Regions from separate parts of the Brevibacillus agri genome, predicted to be linked through region 2. Evidence: a T-box and tRNA genes for the amino acid it is inferred to sense, from the RefSeq annotation. Region 2 holds a T-box; the other holds one or more tRNA genes.

Region 1 (10,886 bases), 1.7 Mb from region 2:
TTTTCAAAAAAGCTAGAAAAGTAACCTTTGTACTCTTCGTTTTCAATGAAAAAAAAGCGCTCTCGATTAAAAAGGGTAGAATAAGCTTTTAGAGCAAAGAAGTAATTAAAAAATTCATGGATCGTTCCAATAAAATGCGGGTATGAAACGTCATTAATACCTAATTGTTTTAACTTAACTAAAATTTCTTCAACACCGACATTTGTATATGTAATTACACATATACCATAATCTAAGCCAGCTTCCTTTATTTTCTTCATCAAAATTGCAATTTTTGCAATTAAGACAGTAGTTTTCCCGCTTCCTGGACACGCTACAACATCACCGGATTGACCGTATGCTATAATACTTCTTTGTTCTTGTGAGAACCATTTAGTTTGTCCTAGAAGAGCTGTTTCTACATTTTTAATATCTTCGACAGTAATTTCAATCATTGCTTGGTCCTCCAGTTACATGGTAAATAGCCTCCCGCAAATACTTAAGATATTCATCTTGAATTACTCTTTCCCTAGCACTTTCATTTTCATGAAGCAATAAGGCTAGCTGTTGTGCTACAGACGCTTTTGATACTTTTTTCTCAAGTAAAGGCTTATATATTTCATACGCTGCTGCTTCTCTAAAGCTAAGACCTTCAATCTTTTGCTTTATATCTACTAATTTCTTCAAATTAGCTACGCTACTAGGATTTTTATATTTAACGTTATGGATTGCATCCAATAATTCGTTTCTAAGAGAGCTCATAGCTATCTCGTATTCTAAAGTCCAATTAGCCGCAACGAAAACTTGAATATTTTCATTATTACCATACTCCGTTCTTAATGAAAGCGCTCTACTTTCTCTAAGGGAATCAATAGTCTCTTGTGACAAATCTTCTTTAGTTAAATCAGCAATTTCATTTATATCGCCGTTCGACAACTCAGTAGAATACATTTCCAAAGTTGCGGTTAAAGCCTTCTTGGTACTAAAAGATTGAAGAACGAGGGAAATAATATCTTCTTTTTCTACATTCATTTTTCCAGCAATAAAAGGCAAATGTTCATCTCTAATAACGTAAATTGCTTTAATGGTGTTTTCGTCAGAATCATGATAATACGGCATTGGCTTTATATCCACATCAGTAATAACAGCAACTGGAACCTTTAATTGAGGAAAATCATTCAACCATTTTTCTGATCGAGAATAAATGTTCACATATCGGTTAAACGCAGTATTTCCTATATTTACAATGGACACTCCATATTTATGTAATGGTCGTCCAATTAGTTCAGCAATTGCAGGCACTAATAAATTTTCTGCATCACCCTCGACAAAGATGACGCCCTTTGCGAAAAACAAATTAGCTTTAGTCGAGTCTAGAAACCGCTCAAGAAATTTATAATCTTCCAACTCAAGTTTCGTATTTTCTCCATTCATTGGATATGCCGTTCCATCGTGTACTAATATTATATGTTCGAGCTTTGTAGATGCTGCTAATGTTGTACTATGGGTAGTTAAAATAAATTGCCCCCCTGTCGCGCCCTCTGACCTATTTTTCTGTAAATATTTAATTAATCTTAATTGCGCTTGAGGATGAAGATGGGCTTCAATTTCCTCGATTAAAGTAATATTGGGTCCAATAGAAAGTGCATCATCATGAAGTAAAAGCTCAGCAGCTATAAATAAAAGATTCAGACTACCTAATCCTGATGGAACATCCTCAAGCAGTAGACTTAATTTCTTTAGAATTTCATTTAGTTTAACTGGGGTTATTTTGAACTTAGATTCATGTTTCTCTTCACCATTCATTGGTTCATGGAAAAAACTATCCAGATAAGCTGTTAATTCAGATTTTATCGTTTTATCTTCACCATCTGAGTAGGGCAGATCAAAGAACTCTTCGACTTTATCATTAGCCTCTTGAAACGCAATCTCTAAGGGGTGCCTCTCTAACGAATTATTCTTCCGAAAAGCTCGATGATTTTTTAAAATTTGAGCAAGTCTAGATCTTACACCTGGTTTAAGTTCATTTTCAGCATCTCTAAGTGGCTTGAGATATGTTGATTTAAGTAGCTCTCGTGCAAGTCCCTCAAGTTTACTAGAAGCATTTTCTGGACCAGCTTTAACTGTTCTTTCTATTCTTTCACTGAAAAGTAAATCATTCTTCACTTTTTTTGCTGTCATTCTGACTTGTAGTTCATATTTTCCATCTTTATCAAAAGTAAGCCATTCCAAGAATATTCCCGCTTCTTTCTCCGATAATCCTGAAAAAATACATTCGATCTTGATCTCCTGAGCCGTATTCCCGTCTTTATCAACATGAAAGTCACTTTCAGATATACGAAATGAATCTTCACTTGAGGTTCCTAATGTCATTTTGATGGCATCAACTATTGCCGTTTTTCCCGAATCATTTTCCCCTATAAGTAAGTTAAAACTTTCATTAAACGGAACAACCAGTCCTGGTAATTTACTATCCTGCACAGATACGCCGTATTTTCTAAAGTTCCAAATATTTAGCTGTCGCAAAAACATAGTGCGACCCCCTCTTCTATTCGACCTAAAATTAGACGTTAGCACTACATATCACTTCATAATTCTACATCTATATACCCACTCCCTTCAAAACTTATGGTGAATTCTGTAAAAAATTGCAATAGCAGCGCGGGGATAGCCTCCCACACGCTGCCTTTTTTCAAACCAGCATTATTTTATCGGTAAACTGTCTCAAAATGAGCTAGAGCTCACTTATTAGACGGCACCTTTTTGTTTATGCTCTGATATCGAGGAGTGATGATGTGAAAAGGACTGCATCTTAATCAGCTCAAACCATGAGCAACAAACTACAAATCCCAAGAATACAAAAAGCTCTTGAAGCGTCGCAAGGACAAATTCAAGAGCTCGTTCATTTTTTAAATTGGTGCGGTCGAGAGGACTTGAACCTCCACGGTGTTGCCACCACTAGAACCTGAATCTAGCGCGTCTGCCAATTCCGCCACGACCGCAAATATGAAAATGGTGGAGGCTGACGGGATCGAACCGCCGACCCTCTGCTTGTAAGGCAGATGCTCTCCCGGCTGAGCTAAGCCTCCACTCTTCCCCGACAAAAGTCGGGTTCCAACCAGTTGTTGGGGCCCCGCAAAGTACTCGGCGTTGTTACAACGCATCCACTTCGCTTTGTGGGGGAACTAGGTGACCCGTAGGGGATTCGAACCCCTGTATGACAGCGTGAAAGGCTGCTGTGTTAAACCGCTTCACCAACGGGCCATGATGGCGGATGGAGTGGGATTTGAACCCACGAGACGGGTCGACCCCGCCTACACGATTTCCAATCGTGCTCCTTCGGCCGCTCGGACATCCATCCAAATTTTCCGCTTGCCCTGTTCGCATATCGCTCGGGCAAGAACTAATCTATCATATCTAGCAGCCGATTTCAAGGAGTATTTTAAAAGTTTTTCTGCGTGCAAATCTGTGAAAACGAAGCGGCTCCCCGCTGGCGTTCTCGTCCTGGCAGCGACCGCCATGACACCACCCTCTCTCCGCTCTGCCTCGCAAGTTTTTGCGTCAATTTTCGTGGAAATTGCCTAAAGCAACTTCCCCGCTTTTCCAATATGCTACCAATAATCATTGACGATGCGGAGTGATGGCTGGTGGGCAGAAGAAGACGGCGGGCAGGTCGGATTCCTTGTTTGTACGGAAACTGGTGCGGCCCGGGCTGTTCGGGGCCGGGCGCCCCGATTGACGATATCGACCGCTGCTGCAAAAAGCACGACCGCTGCTATCAAAAGCGCGGCTATTTTTCCTGTAGCTGCGACCAGGAGCTTTTGCGCTGCTTGCAAAACAAAATCGACATGAACACGGAAAAGGGCAGGGTGGCCGCGATGATTTCCGCCTATTTTTCCCGCTCCAAATGCATTCCGGACGACTTGAAATAGGCTGTTTTGCGAATTGTCACGATTGTCATTCTTCATACAAAAAATGGTAACACCTTGGACATGAATCTGCCATAACTCCCGTGTTTTTCCTTTGGCTTTTTTTGGTACTCTAGTGAATGTCCAAGGAGGGTACAAGGCCGTGGAAGTGCATATACGAACCGATGCCAGTGCAGCACTGACGTTAAAGAAAGAAATTATTTGTCATGGAATTTCCTGCTTTTATGTCCGCCCGTTTGAAAATGATCAAGTAGAATTTGTATTCCTCGCGCTCTCGGAGCACCAGAAGAAGCTGTTATCCTATACGCTGCGAAACTACAGCTACGCCCTAACTTACCTATCCTAATCCTAGCCATATAGCCACGATCATTTTCGTCCCCTGGGCAACCAGGGGATTTTTTACGGTACAAAAAAGCCATGCAAACCGCGCATGGCAAAGCGAAGCAACGGAGTGGCGGCTTGCGAGTAGCGGGCCGCTCTGTACAAAAGCCTGCTAGTTCCGCTTTCTTCTTAAATACGAAGAAATTTTAACTGGAACAGGAGGAATCCCCTCTCCCCCAACAACGACAGGCTGCCGCAAATCGCACGGACAGATGCCTGCACGCCTACACGCTTTTCGCCTACAGCCCCACCTGCTCGATAACCCCCAGGCGGTGCACATCGTCGGCGGTCACGGCGGACAGGGCATTCAAAAACTGAATCTGGAAGCTGCCCGGCCCTTCGTCGGCCGTCTTTTGCGCGGCGAGCTGGGCGGCGACACCGTATGTGACGAGCGCGGCGGCTCCGGCTAACAGCGTGTCTTTTTCCACAGCGGCAAATGCGCCCATCACGGAAGTCAGCAAGCAGCCCGTGCCTGTCACTTTGGTCAAGATCGGATGGCCGTTATGGATTGCGTACACCCGGCTGCCGTCGGCAATGACGTCGACCTTTCCGGTAATCGCCACGACCGTTTTCAGCTTTTGCGCCGCCGCTTTTGCCAGCGTTGCGACGTCTCCGCCCGCCTCGCCTGCGTCCACGCCTTTGATCTCCCACGCCTCTCCGATGACGTTGGCAATCTCTGCCGCGTTTCCGCGAATGAGGGTCACGTCCAGCTCGCGCACGATTTTTTGCGCGGTTTCCGTGCGGTACGGGGTTGCGCCTGCGCCTACCGGGTCAAACAGCACCGGGACCTGGTGGCGGTTGGCCGAGCTTCCGGCGATCAGCATCGCTTCTACTTCGCGTTCGTTCAACGTTCCCATGTTCAGGACGAGTGCCCCTGCGATTTTCGCCATATCAGCGACTTCCTGCTCGGCGTAGGCCATGACAGGTGACGCGCCGAGGGCGAGCAAGCCGTTGGCCGTGAAGTTGGTCACGACGACGTTTGTGATGTTGTGCACCAGCGGATTGCGCTTTCGTACTGTTTCCAGCAGTTTGCCGATGGACTCAAGCTTCATCCTAGCGATCCCTCTCTTTCGTATCTGCAGACTGGGGAATCATCTTGAACACTTCCACAATCTCCCCCAGCTCCGGATGATCCTGTCTTACTCCTATGATGATATAGGATTGCTCGAGCGCAGGCAATTCGGGCATGGTGGCAGAAAGCCTCCACGCTGTTTTCTCACGGTCCGTCACGGTCGCCAGGAAGGAAACGCGTCCGGCCCTTCTTTGCAAAACTTCCACTTCCACAAGCGTGCCGTAAATCTTCAAGCGGTCATCCGGGTGGGCAATCCGGTTTTCCTCTACCCATTTTTCCTTTAATTCCTCAACTTTTAGCGACTTCCAGCGGTCGAGAAACTCCCAATCCTTCGAGTGCGGAAAAATATGCTTCGTCTGCTCCAGGAACGTGTTGTACTCTCCGTGAAGCTGATCGATGTATTCGTCCACTTCCTCCGAGATGACGCGGATGTGCTCCTCCCCGCACGTGCGAATGTGATGAGCCAGGAACTTAAAGGACTCGATCATGTCAAAGTTCCCCCACCCCCAAGGTTGTTCGCCGAAAACTCCCCCCCGGGTCCGGCACTTTTGGCAGGTGAAGTAGTAGTATGTAGCCATAGCTGTTCCCCTATCTCCCCTATTTGGTCTCTTTTCTCATATCGGTTGGGGAAGCGGTGCAATTTATGTTACATTCGAACCTATTTTGCCAAAAGGAAAGCAAAAGATGGCTCCCGCCCGGCAGCGGAAACCATCTCGGCTCATACTCCTTTGATCGCGACGAGCGGCTTGCACTTGGCTACGACTGTCGCCAGCTTTGCCCCCACGACGGAATCAATAATCTGATCCACGTCTTTGTACGCCTTCGGATTTTGGAAGTGGCCAGCCGGAAGCGCTTTGGTCGCCCCTTTGCGATGGACGAGCATCGGCGTGTTGCGGTGATATTCCTGCAAGGCGTAATTGTGCATCAAATCGTACAGGACCGGCGTGGAAAAGTCTTTTCCCAGCACGTCCCGGAAAGCCCGCTCGACCGCATAGCCGATCAGATGGCGGTTCACCACCGCGTAATTCAAGGCCGAGTACATCAGGTTCAAATATCGCTTGCCTTCCTCTGTATCAATCGGGGCGTAGACCAGGCTCGGCTCCGGATTTTCAATCCCCCACTTGAACATCGCTTCCTTGAAGCTTTTCGTGTAATCCCGTCCGAGCATGGCGCCCCAGGCGCGGGAGCCGGAGTGAATCATGATGACGACCTGCCCGTCGAACAAGCCCCATTCCTGTGCGATCTCCCGGTTGTCCTCCGCGATTTCGAGCGACTGGATTTCGATAAAATGATTCCCGCCGCCGAGCGTGCCGAGCTGTCCCCACGCTCTTTGCCACGACTTGGCCGGGATGTGCGCAAGCGCCGCGTGATCGAAGGCAAATGTATGCTTTTCCACATGAGTCAAGGAGCGGCTCACCCCGCCCGGCTCGCCCGCCGGCTCCGCCAAATACGCGGCAGGCAGGCCGTTCAGGCCATGCTTCACCACTTCTTCGAGGGAAATATCGGTGTAGCTCGTTTGCCCGCGCTCCGTCGTCGGCACGTACGTTTCAATCGCCTGAATCAGCTCGCGCTTCAATTGCTTGTCTTTCAGCTCATCCCGATGCAGCGGCGTCAGGTGCACGCGCATGCCGCAGCCGATATCCGAGCCGACAATCGAGGGCGACACAAACCCGTCATGCATATTCCAGACGGCCGTCGTCCCGATGCACGTCCCGATTCCGACATGGGCATCCGGCGTATAGGAAAAGTACACATTGCGAGGGATGCGCAAGTTATGTTCCGCCATCTCGAACACGCGCTGCCCAAATGTGGCAAACACTTCGTCATTGGCAAACACGTGAACGGAGCCAGCGCCAAGCTGCACTTCCCGATGGCAATTCCCGTGATCGATCGTTTTCATTTTCGTTGTTGCTCCTCTCCTTGCCGAGCCGCGCCAGCAGACAACGCGACGGCTTTCTCTTGCTGCTATCTTCGCTGATTTTTCCATGGCTGAACATGGCAAAAGTATTACGACCCGCTATTTTTGGCAAAATCGTCGCCACGTCTTGACTTGTGCTCCCCCGCTTTCGTAATATGAGGACTAATTTGGAAATTACCGCACAGATAAGGATGAATGCGGATGGCAAAAGAAGGCTTTGACAAAGAATTGCAGTTGCTGCGCCTGATGTTTTTGACCGCAGGGGCGTACAACCGCCAGCAGTTGGCGGAGCGGCTGGGCATTTCCGTCCATACGCTGGACAAAACCGTGAAAAAGCTCAGGGAGATTCAGTCCACCCTCTACCAGCACGTGACAGATAGCGAGAAAAAAGGCTACTACGCGCAGCTTCGCTACACCTACTTTGCTGTGACAGACAATTTTTTGATGTTCCTCTACCACGCCAAATCGCTCAAGGAATCGGAGGTAGAGCGGCTGTCCCGCATCCTCGAGCAGCTCAGCCAGCAGCCGCGCTCGATCAAGGAGCTGCTGGACGCGTTTCTCGCGACTCCGACGGGCGAAGTGCCGGACGAAAAAACGTTGCGCCAGGACTTGAAATACTTGGAAGAGCTGGCCGTCATCAAAAAGAGCGGCGACGCGCGGCCTTATGTTTATCATTTTGACCAGGAGCTGTGGAATTCGCTCGCCGATGACGAGCTGTTGGACCTGCATGACTTTATCGACGTCATGGCCAACACCCAGCTCCCCGCTGTGCCCGGCTACCTTTTGCGCCATAAAGTCAAGCGCTGCCTGGACACCCGGCTCGAGCGCGAGGACTGGGCCGTCTTTTTGTACAAGTACCACTTTGTGTCCCGCATCCTCGACGAGCATCAGGCGCTGCTGCTCGCCACTGCGATCGCCGAGCAAAGAATGGTGGAATTTTGCTACTTCACGCCCAAACGGCGCAAATTTTACGATTCGCAAAACACGAACCCCGCCTTCCTGCGCGACTCCTCGGGCAAGCCGCAGAATGTATATCCGCTGCGGGTCGTGTTTGACCATCAGTACGGACGCTGGTATTTGCTCGCCCAGGAAAGCGAAAAAAGACCGCTGCGAAAGTACCGGGTGGAAGGGATCACCCAGCTTGCTCTCGGCCGACAGGCTGCGCCGGACGTTTTTTCGCGCATGCAGGCGCGCGTAGACGAGCGCATTCAACACAGTTGGCTGATTGATACGGGGGAGCCTGTGACGATCCGGCTGAAATTTTTCCAGCCCAAAGGGACGCCGCACTCGTTCATCAAGGAACGGGTCGAGGCCCAGGGCCAGTGGGGCGTGATTACGGAAGAGACGAGGGAAAGCTTCCTCTACGAAATTACGGTCAACAGCACGCTGGAGATCACGCCGTGGATTCGCAGCTTCGGTTCCAGTTGCGAGGTGCTGGAGCCGCTCTTTTTGCGCAGGCAATTTCAAAAGGAATGGAAGGAGCTGCTCGCTTACTATGAATCTGTTTGACAAAATCCACAACTATCAGCTCGTCACCCGGCTGGACGAGGCTGGCTTGTACCCGGTGACGTCGCACGAAAAGGCGTGGCTCGCCATGATGCTCAAGCACCCGGCGGCGCAAAGCTTTTTCGAAGCCGGGACGCTGTCCAAGCTGCAACAACTGACAGCCGCCTACGCGCCGGCTGACGAACGCGAGCTGTTCATCGAAAAAGCCGGAGCGCGAACCCGGAACGTCTGGCATCCGCTCGTCCGCAAGCTGCGCCAGATCATTCTCGGCAAAAACCACATCCTGATCCACGCGGGCACCCGAAACGGCCGGGCCTACCGCAACCAGCGCGGCGTCCCGTACAAGCTGGAGTTCTCGCTCGCCAAAAAAGACTGGTATCTCATCTGGCTGACCTTCGATTCCGAGCATCTGCTCACAACGCCGCTGTCGCTCATCCGTTCCGCGAAGGAAATCTACGTCGAGGACGCGTGGTACGACAGTTTCTTGCCCGTGATCGAAAACATGCTCGCGGCGCGCCGACAAACGGCGAAAATTCAGGTCGTGCGCCGCTACAACCCGGAGCTGCAGCGCATTTTGTACGCCTTTTCCTGCTTCGACAAAGAAGTCGCCTACGACCCGGACACGCAGGAGTACACGATTACGCTCCGTTTTTTGCAAGACGAGCAGGAGTTTATTTTGTCGCGCCTCCGCTTTCTCGGTTTGCGGGTAAAAGTAGTGGAAAGCGACCAGCTCAAACGGCGCATGGCCGAGTCGGCGGCAAACGCTTTGGCCCGCTACGCGCCTCCCCTTCACTAATTTCCTAAGAAAAATCAGGAAAAAATGCACTACTGGACGATTTCGTTTCCCTTTATCATTGTCCAAAGAGAGACAGACAATCGAGACCAGAGGTACACATCATGAAACTAACCGCAAAAACAGCGTCACTCCTGGGAGCGGGCCTGCTGACGGCGCTTTTGGCATGGCCCGCGCTCATGGAGCCGACGCAAGCAACAGCAAATTCTTCCCAGGCAAAAGTCGTCGCGACTTCCCTGAACGTTCGCAGCGAACCGTCCCTCCAGTCGTCCGTCGTCGCCACGCTGAAATACGGCACTACTGTGGCTGTCGTTTCGGAAGATTCCCATGGCTGGGTCAAGATCAAATACCAGCAGGCGAGCGGCTGGGTAGCCGGCTATTATTTGCAAAAAGGCAAAGCAGGCACTGCTGCCTCGCCAGCTCCTGCTCCCGTTCCTGCTGCGTCGGCAAGCAAAAAGACCGGGACCGTAGCGGCGGATGCCCTGCGCATGCGCAAAGGCCCTGGGCTGGAGCACGACATCCTTCATGTGCTCGCCATGGGCACACAGGTTGAGATACTCAAAAAGCAGGCCGACTGGCTGCAAACCAGAACCGCCGATGGAAAAACAGGCTGGGTATCGTCCATGTACATCCGCGAGGGGACAAGCAACCGCGTCGTAAGCAGCAGCAACAAGTCAGGCGGATTGCGGGGAAAAGTGATTGTCATTGATCCGGGGCACGGAGGAAGCGACGTGGGGACGCTCGGAACCAAATGGAGTACCGAAGAAAAGACGCTGAATCGGCAAACTTCGCTGCTGGTGGCGAGCAAGCTGCGCCAGCGAGGGGCACAGGTGACTTTGACCCGGACGAGCGATGCACAAAAGCCTTCTCTCGCCCAGCGGGTAGCCATTAGCGAAGCGAAGGCGGCGGACGCCTTTGTCAGTATTCACTACAACTCCTCCACGAAGCCGAACAGCGGGACCTTGACGTTTTTTTACGCGCAAAACAAAGATTACGACCTCGCGCGAAGCATCGAGACTCGTCTGGCAGGCGGGATCGGCTTGAAGAGCAACGGCATTTCTTTCGGCGACTACCACGTTTTGCGCGAAAACGACAGGCCGTCTGTGCTTGTTGAGCTTGGCTTTTTGTCGAATCCGAAAGACGAGCAGCTCGTTCGCACTGCCGCTTACCAGGAAAAAGCAGCGCAAGCGATCGTGGACGGACTTGCCGACTACTTCGGCGGCTAGTGGTACGGCTGGATGCTGTAGGAGAACAGCTTGCGCTCGAACTTGCCTTTGGTGCCAATAAGCTGGTACCACGTTTCTCCGA
Region 2 (10,886 bases):
GCTCGCGTAGCTCTCCAAATATCCGAGCACGCCCGCCTGTACTTGCCACGCGTACGATTCGGCGCTTTCCCCTTTTTTTCCGGCGCTTGCTTCCGCCATCTTGTCGCGGGCGGCCAGCGCCTGATTGATCCCGTTGACCATCCCTTCGAACAGCGGCTTCCACGCATCCTGCACCTGAATCAAGCGGCTTTCCTCCAAAAATTGGCGATGCCATTCCTTCAGGTCGGCCGTCTCCTGCGCCGAGGCAGAAAGCTGTCCCGATGTGATAATCAGGCCGGATTGGGCAGAGAGCGCCTGCGCCAGCTTCACGCCATTGTCAAAAAACTGCTGCACGTTCGGCCCTTCCGTGGCGGCAGCCGGTTTGCTCACCGGAACCGCTCCCTGGAAGGCCGGGAAGGCAAACTCCTTGACGTACACGTCCATCCCCTTGTTTTTCAAGCTGGCGGCAAAGCCCAGCACGGCATCTCGCGTAGGCGCGGCAGCGGCAAACATATACTGCTTGCTGCCATCCTTGTACAAAAGGTGCGGGATTCCCGCTTTCGCCAGCGGCTCTACCGCAGACTGTGGAGACGCGTCCGGCTGAAACACGCCTGCCTGGGCGACGAACATGCTGATCTGCGGCACTTGCAGCGAGACATTTTGCTGCTCGCCAGAAGCGGTATTGCCGGCTGCAGTTCCTGCTCCTGCCTCGGACGAACCGGGGCCAGCCAGCGCCTCCTGGCCTCCTGCCTGCCCGCCTTTTGCCTCTTGTGCCGTCAACGTCTGCACGGTCTCGCTTAAAACTGATCCATACGATTGCGAAAATTCCTCCTGCGTGAAAACCGACAGCACCAAAAAGCCGAACAACAACCCGATCGCTACTGCTCCCCCTGTCGTCAGCACGGTCCGCCAGATGGGAGTTTTCGGCCAAAAAGCGAGGAAGCGCTTTGCGGGATTTTTGCCGGAGCTGCTGTAAGCTCCCAGAAGTTCCTCCTGCTCTTGCGTCTCTTCCAGCTCGGGCGAATCATCGAGGATCGGCCCCGGCTCTCTGCTCGTCTCCCGCTGCGCGGCCCCTCTCAGTTGCATCATGCGTTCCCAGGCGTCGTTTTCCTTTTTCGGTGGAAGCGTGCCGTGAAAAGGGATAGGTGGCCCCTGAATTTTTACCCGTGGCGTGTCGTCTTTGGGGGTACGCTTCACACTCGCTTCTTGCTTGATGGTCTCGCGCTTTTCGTCCCAAAATCTGCCGTTCATCTTGACTGTTACATGATTTTTCTTTTCTCCGTTCACGCTCATGCCCTCCCAGCTTGCAGGCTCTTTGTACTAGCTTACGTCTGGGCGGGACGGGTTATGACTGCGATCTAGCAAATCTAGCAAATTCTCTAGCACAGCGGCGAAGCTTTTTCGCCAAAGCTTACGGCTGCCAGGTCAAAAGCAGCCCGGCGTGAACGAGTCCCCCGCCGAAGCCGTAGAGTAAAATTTTGTCCCCCGCCTTTACCTTGCCTTGCTCGATGCCCAGCCCGAGCGCAAGCGGGATCGTAGCGGCCGATGTGTTGCCGTAGTAGGCCAAGCTGTACAACGTCTTCTCAAGTGGAAAGCCGCTGCGCTCGCAAATCGACTCGATCATGCGCAAATTGGCGCTGTGCGGGATGAACCAATCCACCTCATCGAGCGCAATGCCTGCGCGGCTTGCGACCTCCTGCATGCCTGTCGGCACCGTCGTAACCGCCCACTTGTACACTTCTCTGCCGTTTTGCACGATGCAGCCATTCCCCGCAAGCTCTCTGCCATCCATGCTCGTCGACAGCCCCGAGCGGTAGACGTGAATGCCGCCGTCTCCCTTCGAGCCTAAATAGGCAGCGTGAAAACCGGGAGCGTCCGGGTCGGCTTCCACCAGCACTGCACCCGCTCCATCGCCAAACAGGATGCAGGTCGTGCGGTCGGTGTAGTCGGTCACCTTGGAAAGCGTTTCGGCTGCCACCACCAGCACTTTGCGGTGCAGCCCGGAGGCGATCATCGCGTTCGCGGTGTGCAGCGCGTACGTAAACCCGGCACATGTGGCGGAAAGATCCATGGCGCCCGCCTGCGCGATGCCGAAATGAGCCTGGATTTGGCTGGCGACGCTCGGAAACGGAAAATCCGGCGTGCTCGTGGCCACGAGGATCAAGTCGACGTCTGTGAGGTTTTTGCCATAGGCAGCGGCCATGTTCTCTACGGCCGCAATCGCCAAATCGCTTGTAAACTCATCTTTTGCTGCAATGCGCCGTTCATGGATGCCCGTTCGCTGCAAAATCCATTCGTCGGACGTCTCCACCATCTTTTCCAGATCGGCATTGCGAAGCACACCGCTTGGCACGTAGGTGCCGATCGCCGTTATTCGGGAAGGAATAGCATTTGCGTTCATCATATCGAATCATCACCTCTGCTTGTTTGTGACTACATTATAACACTAGATATTAATACCTGGTACTAATTTATACTTTTGCGCATTAGAAAACTAAGGCTGCGCCAAGCCTTTGGCGCAGCCTTAGTTGCACTTATACTGGATAAGAATCTTATAAATTCTTTTCTGTATGAAAAAAGACTTGGCTCCGCTTCCGAACCAAGTCTTTCTTCTTTGCAGCACTCGTGCTGCTGTTATTTTTCCAGCTTTTCTGCCAGCCAGTAGGCGGACTTCCAAATGTCTCCCGCGCCCATGGTCAGCACCAGGTCGCCAGCTTGCAATTCCTTGACCAACTGCTCCTGCATCTGCTCCTTCGTCGGGATGTACTGCGCCCGCGGGTGGCTGTTGGTGCGGATTTTTTGAACCAGCACCTCAGAGCTTACCCCTTCGATTTTGGCTTCGCCAGCCGGGGAGTAAATATCCGTAACGATGACTTCGTCAGCCTGTGAAAAAGCACGGCTGAACTCATCCATCAGGAAATACGTCCGCGTGTAGCGCTGCGGCTGGAAGACAGCGATGACCCGTCGGCCGGACGCCTTGGCTCCGTTCAACGTCGCAATGATCTCTGTCGGATGGTGGGCGTAATCGTCCACCACGAGAATGTCGCGCGCCTCTCCGATGATCTGGAATCTGCGCTTCGCTCCCCGAAACGAAGTCAGTGCCTCGGCAATCTGTTCAAACGACAGCCCTGCATCCAGGCAGACGATGATCGCCGCCAGCGCATTGGCAATATTGTGCTTGCCCGGAACCGTCAGCGCGAGCGTCCCGAGCAGTTTTTCTCCATGATACACCTGGCATGTGCTGCGCCGATCTCCGCACTCGATCGACACGGCGCGAAACTCGGCCTGCGACACAAAAGCCGGATCGATCGCATACGTTACTACCGTGCCTGCGACAGACGGCATCACTTCGCGAACGTGCGAGTCATCTATGCACAAAATCGCTTTGCCGCCCGGCTTCAGATGACTCAAAAACTGGACGTACGCCTGTTTCAAATTGTTGAAATCGCCGTCGAAATGCTCCAGATGGTCCGGCTCGATGCTGGTCACGATTTCGTACATCGGTCTGTATTCCAAAAAGGAACCGTCGCTCTCGTCCGCTTCGGCAATGACAAAATCACTCGTCCCTGCCTTGGCGTTTGTCCCTGCATTCATCAGCTCTCCGCCAATGATGAAGGTCGGGTCTACCCCGCACTCCTCCAGTACGTGCGAAATCATGGAGGTCGTGGTCGTTTTGCCGTGTGCTCCGGCAACGGCTACACCTGTTCGTTCGTTCAAGATGCGGGCGAGCATTTGGGAACGGTGCATGACCGGGATTCCCTTCGCTTCTGCTGCGACTACCTCCGGATTGTCCTTGGGGATGCTGGTAGAGTAAACAATGATGTCTGCTCCCTCCACGTGGGCAGCATTATGGCCGATATGAACGACCGCCCCTCTCGCTTCCAGCTTCTTCGCCAATTCGTTCATGGCGACGTCGGAGCCGGTTACCTTGTATCCAAGGTCGATCAAGACGCGGGCAATGGCACTCATGCCATATCCGCCGATGCCCACAAAGTGGACGTGCCTAGCCTGATCCACCCTATTCACCTGCCTCTTCTACTGTAGTGGGAAAGAATGCGCGCACTTGGGCGATGAAGTAGAGCGAACCGCAGACGACCAACCAGTCATCCGCTTTCGCCGATTGCTTCTCCCGCATCCAAGAAAGGAGAAACGCTCGCCAGTCCGGGACGGCTTCGAGGTTTTCCTCCGCCCATCCGCCTTGCAAAAACGCATCGCGCAGCGTACTTGCCGCTGCTGCACGCGGAAAGTCAAATTCCGTCACGTTCAGCGACTTGATTTTCGCCTTTACGGGCGCCAGCGCTTTTGCCATCTCGGAAAGCGGCTTATCAGCCAAGCCGGAAAACAGCAGGTGCAGCCCTGCATCGTTCGGCAAAAGCCGCTCCAGGCTATTGGCGAGTGCTTCCATTCCCTCCTGGTTGTGTGCCCCGTCCAAGATCACAAGCGGTCTTGGCGAGACGACTTCTAGACGACCAGGCCAGCGTGTTTGTTGCAAACCACGAGATATTTCTTCTTCCTCCAGCAGGAAAGAGAAATAGTTGCGCAAGACATCAATGGTCATCAACGCGACCGCTGCATTTGCCGTTTGATGAATGCCGTTCATGGTCAAGCGATAGGTAGCTTCATGGCGCCGATGGATGCTGCTGTAGCGAATCCGCTGCTGCCCCAGCTCTTCTTCTACCTGTTCGGCAAAGAAATGCTCCTGCAAGCTGTACACGGTGCTTTTCGTCTCAGCAGCCCGCTCCTTGAGCACGGCGAGTATTTCCGGTCGGGTCTCGCCCGTGACGACAGGTACGCCCGGCTTGATGATGCCAGCTTTTTCGCGGGCAATCTCCTCCAAGGTATCGCCCAACACCTGTGTATGGTCCATGCCAATATTTGTGATAACGGAGACAAGCGGCAGCACGACATTCGTCGAGTCCAGCCGTCCTCCCAGCCCCGTCTCCCAGACGACGACAGCCGGTCTCGCCACTCTCGAAAAATAAAGAATGGCGATCAGCGTGATGACTTCAAACTCTGTAGGCGAGCCAAATTCCGTCTCGCGCTCGCAGCGCTCGATCAAGACCTTGACTTCATTCACCAGCCGGAGCAGATCGGCTTCCTCGATCATGCTCCCGTTGTAGCGAATGCGCTCGCGAAAATCTACCAGATAAGGCGAGGTGAACGTGCCGACACTGTAGCCGGCCTCCATCAGCATTTGCGTCAGGAACGCGCACGTCGAGCCTTTTCCATTGGTGCCTGCCACATGGATGAACGGGATTCTCCGTTCCGGATGGTCCAGTTGCTCAAGTACCCACTGCATTCTCTCAAGCCCCGGCCGCTGACCGAAGCGAAGCAGTCCATGCAGCCAGTCGAGCGCTTCTTTGTATTCAACAAATTGTGCTTCAGCATGCATACCAAAATGCTCCATTCTCAAAAATATGCGTTGGTACGGCGGATCATTCGCCCTTCAGTTCGGCAAGGCGAGCGATGACCTTATCCCGTTTTTCCATGTAGTCAGCCATTTTCGCTTTTTCTTCTTCCACGACTTTTTCTGGTGCCTTGGCCATAAAGCCGGCGTTGTTCAGCTTTTTCTCGATCCGCTCCACTTCGCCGTGCAAAGTAGCCAGTTCTTTTTCCAGTCGCTTCAGCTCTTGCTCGATGTCGATCAGGCCAGCCAGCGGCAAGAACAGCTCCGCTCCTGTCACAACCGCAGACATCGCCTTTTCCGGGATCGCCAGCTCCGCGCTGATCGTGAGCGTCTCCGGATTGCAGAAACGGGCGATGTACTCTTCGCCGCGCGCCAGACGAGCCGCAGAGGTCGCATCGCTTGGCTTAATCAACAGCTCGATTTTTTTGGACATCGGCACGTTTACTTCCGCACGAATGTTGCGCACGCTGCGGATAATTTCCATCAGCATGGTCATCTCGCTCTCCGCCTCGGTGAAAATCCATTGTTCGTTCACCGTCGGCCAAGGTGCTACGGTAATGCTCTCGCCTTGGTGCGGCAGCGCCTGCCAAATTTCCTCGGTGATGAACGGCATAAACGGATGGAGCAGCTTGAGCGTTTGGTCGAGCACCGTCACGAGCACGGATTGCGTCGTCTTTTTCGCTGCTTCGTCACTGCCGTACAGCGGCAGCTTCGCCATCTCGATGTACCAGTCGCACAGGTCATCCCAAATGAAGTTGTACAGCACGCGGCCCGCTTCGCCAAACTCAAATGCGTCGGACAGGCGCGTCACGTCAGCGATGGTCGCTTGCAGACGGGAGAGAATCCACTTGTCTGGCGTCGACAGCTCGCCGCTAAGATCAATGTCGTCGTACGTAAATCCGCTCAGGTTCATCAGGGCAAAGCGGGAGGCGTTCCAAATCTTGTTGGCGAAGTTGCGGTTCGCCTCGACTTTTTCCCAGTAAAAACGCTGGTCGTTCCCTGGCGAGTTGCCTGTCGCCAGCGTGAAGCGCAGGGCATCCGCGCCGTATTTTTCGATCACTTCCATCGGATCGACGCCGTTTCCGAGCGACTTGGACATTTTGCGGCCTTCGGAGTCGCGGATAATGCCGTGAATCAGCACGGATTCAAACGGGCTTTTTCCGGTGAACTCAAGACCGGAGAACATCATGCGCGCTACCCAGAAGAAAATGATGTCGTAGCCGGTTACGAGGACGTTTGTCGGATAGAAATACTTCATGTCCTCGGACTCTTCCGGCCAGCCGAGCGTGGAGAACGGCCACAGACCAGAGGAGAACCAGGTATCGAGCACGTCGTTGTCCTGCTCCAGCTTGTGGCTGTGGCAGCTCGGACATTCGGTGACATCTTCGCGCGAGACGACGGTCTCGCCGCACTCTTGGCAGTACCAGGCGGGAATGCGGTGGCCCCACCAGAGCTGGCGGGAAATGCACCAGTCGCGAATGTTCTCGATCCAGCGCAGGTAGTTGGTCTTGAAGCGCTCCGGAACGAATTTGACGCTGTCTTCGCTGTTGGCGTTGGCAAGCGCGAGGTCAGCCAATGGCTGCATTTTCACGAACCACTGGGTGGACAAATACGGCTCTACAACGGCGTCGCTGCGCTCGCTGTGGCCTACCTGGTGGATGTGCTCCTCGATTTTGAACATGACGCCTTGCTCTGTCAGGTCTTTGATGATTTGCTTGCGGCAGGCAAAACGGTCCAGCCCTTTGTAGATGCCTGCCTGCTCGTTCATCGTGCCAGTCTCGTCCATGACGACGATTTGCGGCAGTTGGTGGCGCAGTCCCAGCTCGAAGTCGTTCGGATCGTGCGCAGGCGTGATTTTTACCGCGCCGGAGCCGAACTCTGGATCGACGTACGTATCCGCGACAATCGGGATTTCGCGACCGACAATCGGCAAAATGACGGTTTTTCCGATCAGGTGCTTGTAGCGCTCGTCTTCCGGATGGACAGCGACAGCCGTATCGCCCAGCATCGTTTCCGGACGGGTCGTCGCCACTTCGATGTAGCCTGTGCCGTCAGCGAGCGGATAGCGCATATGGTGCAGGGCGCCTTTTACTTCCTTGTAAACGACCTCGATATCAGACAGGGCGGTACGGGCAGCCGGGTCCCAGTTGATGATGCGGTTGCCGCGGTAAATCAGCCCTTTTTCGTACAGGCGGACGAATACTTCGCGCACAGCTTTGGACAAGCCTTCATCCATCGTAAAACGCTCGCGGGAGTAGTCCAGCGCAAGACCCAGCTTTTCCCACTGCTCGCGGATGTGCGAAGCGTAAATGTGCTTCCATTCCCATACTTTTTCGATGAACTTGTCGCGGCCGAGGTCGTGACGCGAGATGCCCTCTTCGCGCAGCGTCGCTTCTACGCGGGCTTGCGTAGCGATCCCGGCGTGGTCCATCCCAGGCAAAAACAGCGTGCTGTAGCCTTGCATCCGCTTTGCGCGGGTGATGATGTCTTGCAGCGTCGTATCGAGCGCATGGCCCAAGTGCAGCTTGCCCGTCACGTTCGGAGGCGGGATCACGATGGTGAACGGACGCTTCGCCGGGTCGCGTTCCGCCTTGAAAAACTGCTTTTCGATCCAGTACGGATACCATTTGCTTTCGGCTGCCTTCGGGTCGTAGTTCTTCGGCAGCAATTGGTCGATGTCGGTTGTTGGCTGAGTTGACATGGGTAGGCTTCCTCCTCTAGGAAAAATAAAAAAACCCTTCATCCAAAGGACGAAAGGATTATTTCGCGGTACCACCTTTGTTAACATACGGCAAGAAGAGTCCAGCGTATGTTCCCTCAAACAAGATAACGGCTGCGAACCGCTTTTGGCTAGACACATCGTGTTCACCAAAAACAACTCCCGGGCGACCTTCAGTCCATCTCTCCTTAGAGAATCTTCCAGCATCTGATTCTCCTCTCTGCAAAGGGCTCCTGACTTACTCTTCCCGATCATCGTTGATTCGATATGTAATTGTGGTATCGTTGCCTTTGCTTATTATATACAATCACGCTGTTTCGCGTCAAACCCGGTTTCGCCCACTTTTCCCACCGTAATGCCCAGCGCCTCGGTAAAGCCCAGTACGCTTAAAATATCCAAAATTTCTTCGCGGACATTGACAATCTCTACCTGTTTGCCAGAAGCAAGCAGTTCTTTCGTAGTAAAATACAGACTTCCAATACCGGAAGAATCTACAAAGGATACACCTTGAAAATCGACGGTAACGGAATGATTGCGCCCTCCGTACTGCTGGAGCAATTCACCCACTCGATCTCCCACAGCCATGTCCAGCTCTCCGGCGAAAAACAGCGTAGCCTGTCCGTTCGTCTCTGTTGCTCGGTAGTCCATGCTCAAACTCCTCTCAATAGGTATCGGTGTAGCTGATTTTGTTCTCTCTCACTCATGTTACCCGCTTCACGCGACTTGCAAACATTTGGTATTTTCTCCAATGTTCATCAGCTTGTCAGCGCACACTCCAAAATCAGCTTCGTTCCAGCCGCCGTGCTGCTCAAATAAATCCGGTCACAGTATTGCAACATGACGTGAAAGCCCGCTCCCAGCGAATTGCGCGTCGAGAATCCTTGCTGCAACGTCGCCCGCGGCAAATCTTCGAGCAAAATGCCCTGGCCCTGGTCGTGGATGACCACCCGGCACAAATCTTGATCGTGGGCGATATAGAGCGTGATCGTTCCTCCGCTGCCGTGCTTGAGCGTGTTCGAAGCCGCCTCGTTGACGGCGACGAGAAAGTGCAAAAAACGTTTGGCGACAAACCCCAGCGGCTCCAGCGTGCGCTTGAACGACCTTCTGAGCAGAGCCAAATCCTCCGGCGCCTGAATGTCCATCGCGAGCGATTTGTGCCCCTCGCGCAGCAGAAAAAACAGCTCCTCGTCGCTTAGCAACAGCAGCTTGCCTGCCGTGACCACGCCGAGAATGTCTCTGTATATTTCCCACTCGCGCCGTTTTCTTCTGCGTTCTTCCGCGATGGCAGCCGTCACGTCAATCAGGGCGATCCCACAGGTGCGATCCGGCAAAATCGACGCGTACATTTCAAACACTTTTTTCCCGTCGTGACTGACAATCTGTTCCCGCAAGGAGTTGCCGTGGACGGTCGCCTCACCAATCAGGCGCTGCATTTCCCCCTCGACATCGGGGGCCGCACGGTTCGAGCCGAGCGGACGCACTTTGCCATCGTCAAGCAGATAGAGGAAAATCGTCTCGATCTGGCGCAGGATGGACAGCTTCTGCAGCTCCTGCTTGATGAGACGGCCTCGCTCGTCATCCCGATCTTTATAACTATGCAATACGTCTGTAGGATTCAGCTCGTTGCACATATGCCACGTATGAAATTCTTCCAGAAGCAACCGTTCCAGCACTTCTTCCTTGCGCAAAACCTTCTCGATATCAACGACATAGTAAGGAACACCGTTGATTCCCTGCAGCCCGCTGCCGATAATGCGAAAATCGAAAGCGAGCTCGACCTCCATGCGTCCATGCAACTTTTTGGTCGAACTAAGCAGGCCGATAGCTGTCCGGCTGACTGCTATCAATTGGGCTTGACTTGTTTCCATTGTCGCAAGCTCCGTCACCTTCACCTTGCGCGGCGGCAGCACTTTTTGGGCAGACCCGCCGGAACGGAGCTCAAGAAGACAGTTGCGACAAGCGGGATTGTCCGGACACTGTTCACACAGAATCACCGTTCATCCTCCTATTCACGGGCGCTTCAGCTCGGGTACTCCATCAGTGCGGGAGTTTCACTTCTTCGTTGTCCGGCATGAGAGCCGGATTGAAACTGCAAAATCAAAACGGAGATGTCGTCTGTTTGCTGGCCTTGGCGCGTCATCGCCCACAGGTACGATTCGACGCGTTCCATCGTCTCTTCTTTGCCTGGCTCGTCCAGCAGGGCGGCAAGATCTTCGAGCAGGCCGTGAGAGCTGCGCAGCACGTCTTTTCTTCCCGTATCCAACAATCCATCTGTGTATAGTAGCAATATACCTTCTTCTAATAAGGGTACTTCTTCCAGTTGATAGGTGCTATCGGACAAAAGCCCTAGTCCTACCCCGCCCCGGCAGCGCAAGACGTTTTTTTGCGTGCTGGACAAATAGATCGGCTGCGGATGGCCCGCCCTGGCAAGCAGCAACTCGTGGCGGGTCGCATCGTAGACCGCGACAAGCATCGTAATGTACGAGCGGGTTTTCGCCAGATCGGCATACAGTAGCTGGTTTAGCCGCTGCAAAATTTCATCGGGTGACCAGCTCGTCTGCAAAACGGCGCGAACCGCAATCCGAATCCCCGTCGCCCAGATGCTCGCGGGCAAGCCGTGTCCCGATACGTCTGCCACGATAAAACAGGTGTAGCGCTCATTGATGCGCACAAAATCAATGTAGTCTCCCCCGACGTAGGTGACGGGCACGTAGACCGTCCTGGCGCGCAGGCCGTTCACTTGCCATTCCTCTTTTGGAATCAGCATCGACTGGATTCGGC

What was found. The T-box of region 2 lies ahead of BA6348_RS19850 (valine--tRNA ligase). A T-box ahead of a tRNA ligase gene usually reads a tRNA of that ligase, here a tRNA-Val.
Region 1: it encodes a tRNA-Val, which carries the amino acid that the T-box ahead of BA6348_RS19850 (valine--tRNA ligase) is inferred to sense. The anticodon was not compared.

The regions. Positions count from the first base shown of each region.
Region 1 is NZ_CP026363.1:2,279,562-2,290,447, reverse strand. Features, by position in the region: gene BA6348_RS11485 (UvrD-helicase domain-containing protein) at 1-434, opposite strand, end outside; gene BA6348_RS11480 (ATP-dependent nuclease) at 427-2,511, opposite strand; tRNA gene BA6348_RS11475 (tRNA-Leu) at 2,895-2,981, opposite strand; tRNA gene BA6348_RS11470 (tRNA-Val) at 2,993-3,068, opposite strand; tRNA gene BA6348_RS11465 (tRNA-Glu) at 3,170-3,243, opposite strand; tRNA gene BA6348_RS11460 (tRNA-Ser) at 3,248-3,340, opposite strand; gene BA6348_RS11455 (phospholipase A2 family protein) at 3,627-3,911, shown strand; gene thiM (hydroxyethylthiazole kinase) at 4,529-5,341, opposite strand; gene BA6348_RS11440 (hypothetical protein) at 5,343-5,849, opposite strand; gene BA6348_RS11435 (RtcB family protein) at 6,080-7,261, opposite strand; gene BA6348_RS11430 (helix-turn-helix transcriptional regulator) at 7,481-8,788, shown strand; gene BA6348_RS11425 (WYL domain-containing protein) at 8,775-9,581, shown strand; gene BA6348_RS11420 (N-acetylmuramoyl-L-alanine amidase family protein) at 9,683-10,804, shown strand; gene BA6348_RS11415 (hypothetical protein) at 10,801-10,886, opposite strand, start outside.
Region 2 is NZ_CP026363.1:4,026,199-4,037,084, forward strand. Features, by position in the region: gene BA6348_RS19830 (hypothetical protein) at 1-1,272, opposite strand, end outside; gene BA6348_RS19835 (ketoacyl-ACP synthase III) at 1,391-2,383, opposite strand; gene murC (UDP-N-acetylmuramate--L-alanine ligase) at 2,614-3,996, opposite strand; gene BA6348_RS19845 (bifunctional folylpolyglutamate synthase/dihydrofolate synthase) at 3,998-5,371, opposite strand; gene BA6348_RS19850 (valine--tRNA ligase) at 5,415-8,087, opposite strand; T-box leader at 8,130-8,369, opposite strand; gene BA6348_RS19855 (STAS domain-containing protein) at 8,403-8,753, opposite strand; gene BA6348_RS19860 (ATP-binding protein) at 8,861-10,099, opposite strand; gene BA6348_RS19865 (PP2C family protein-serine/threonine phosphatase) at 10,126-10,886, opposite strand, start outside.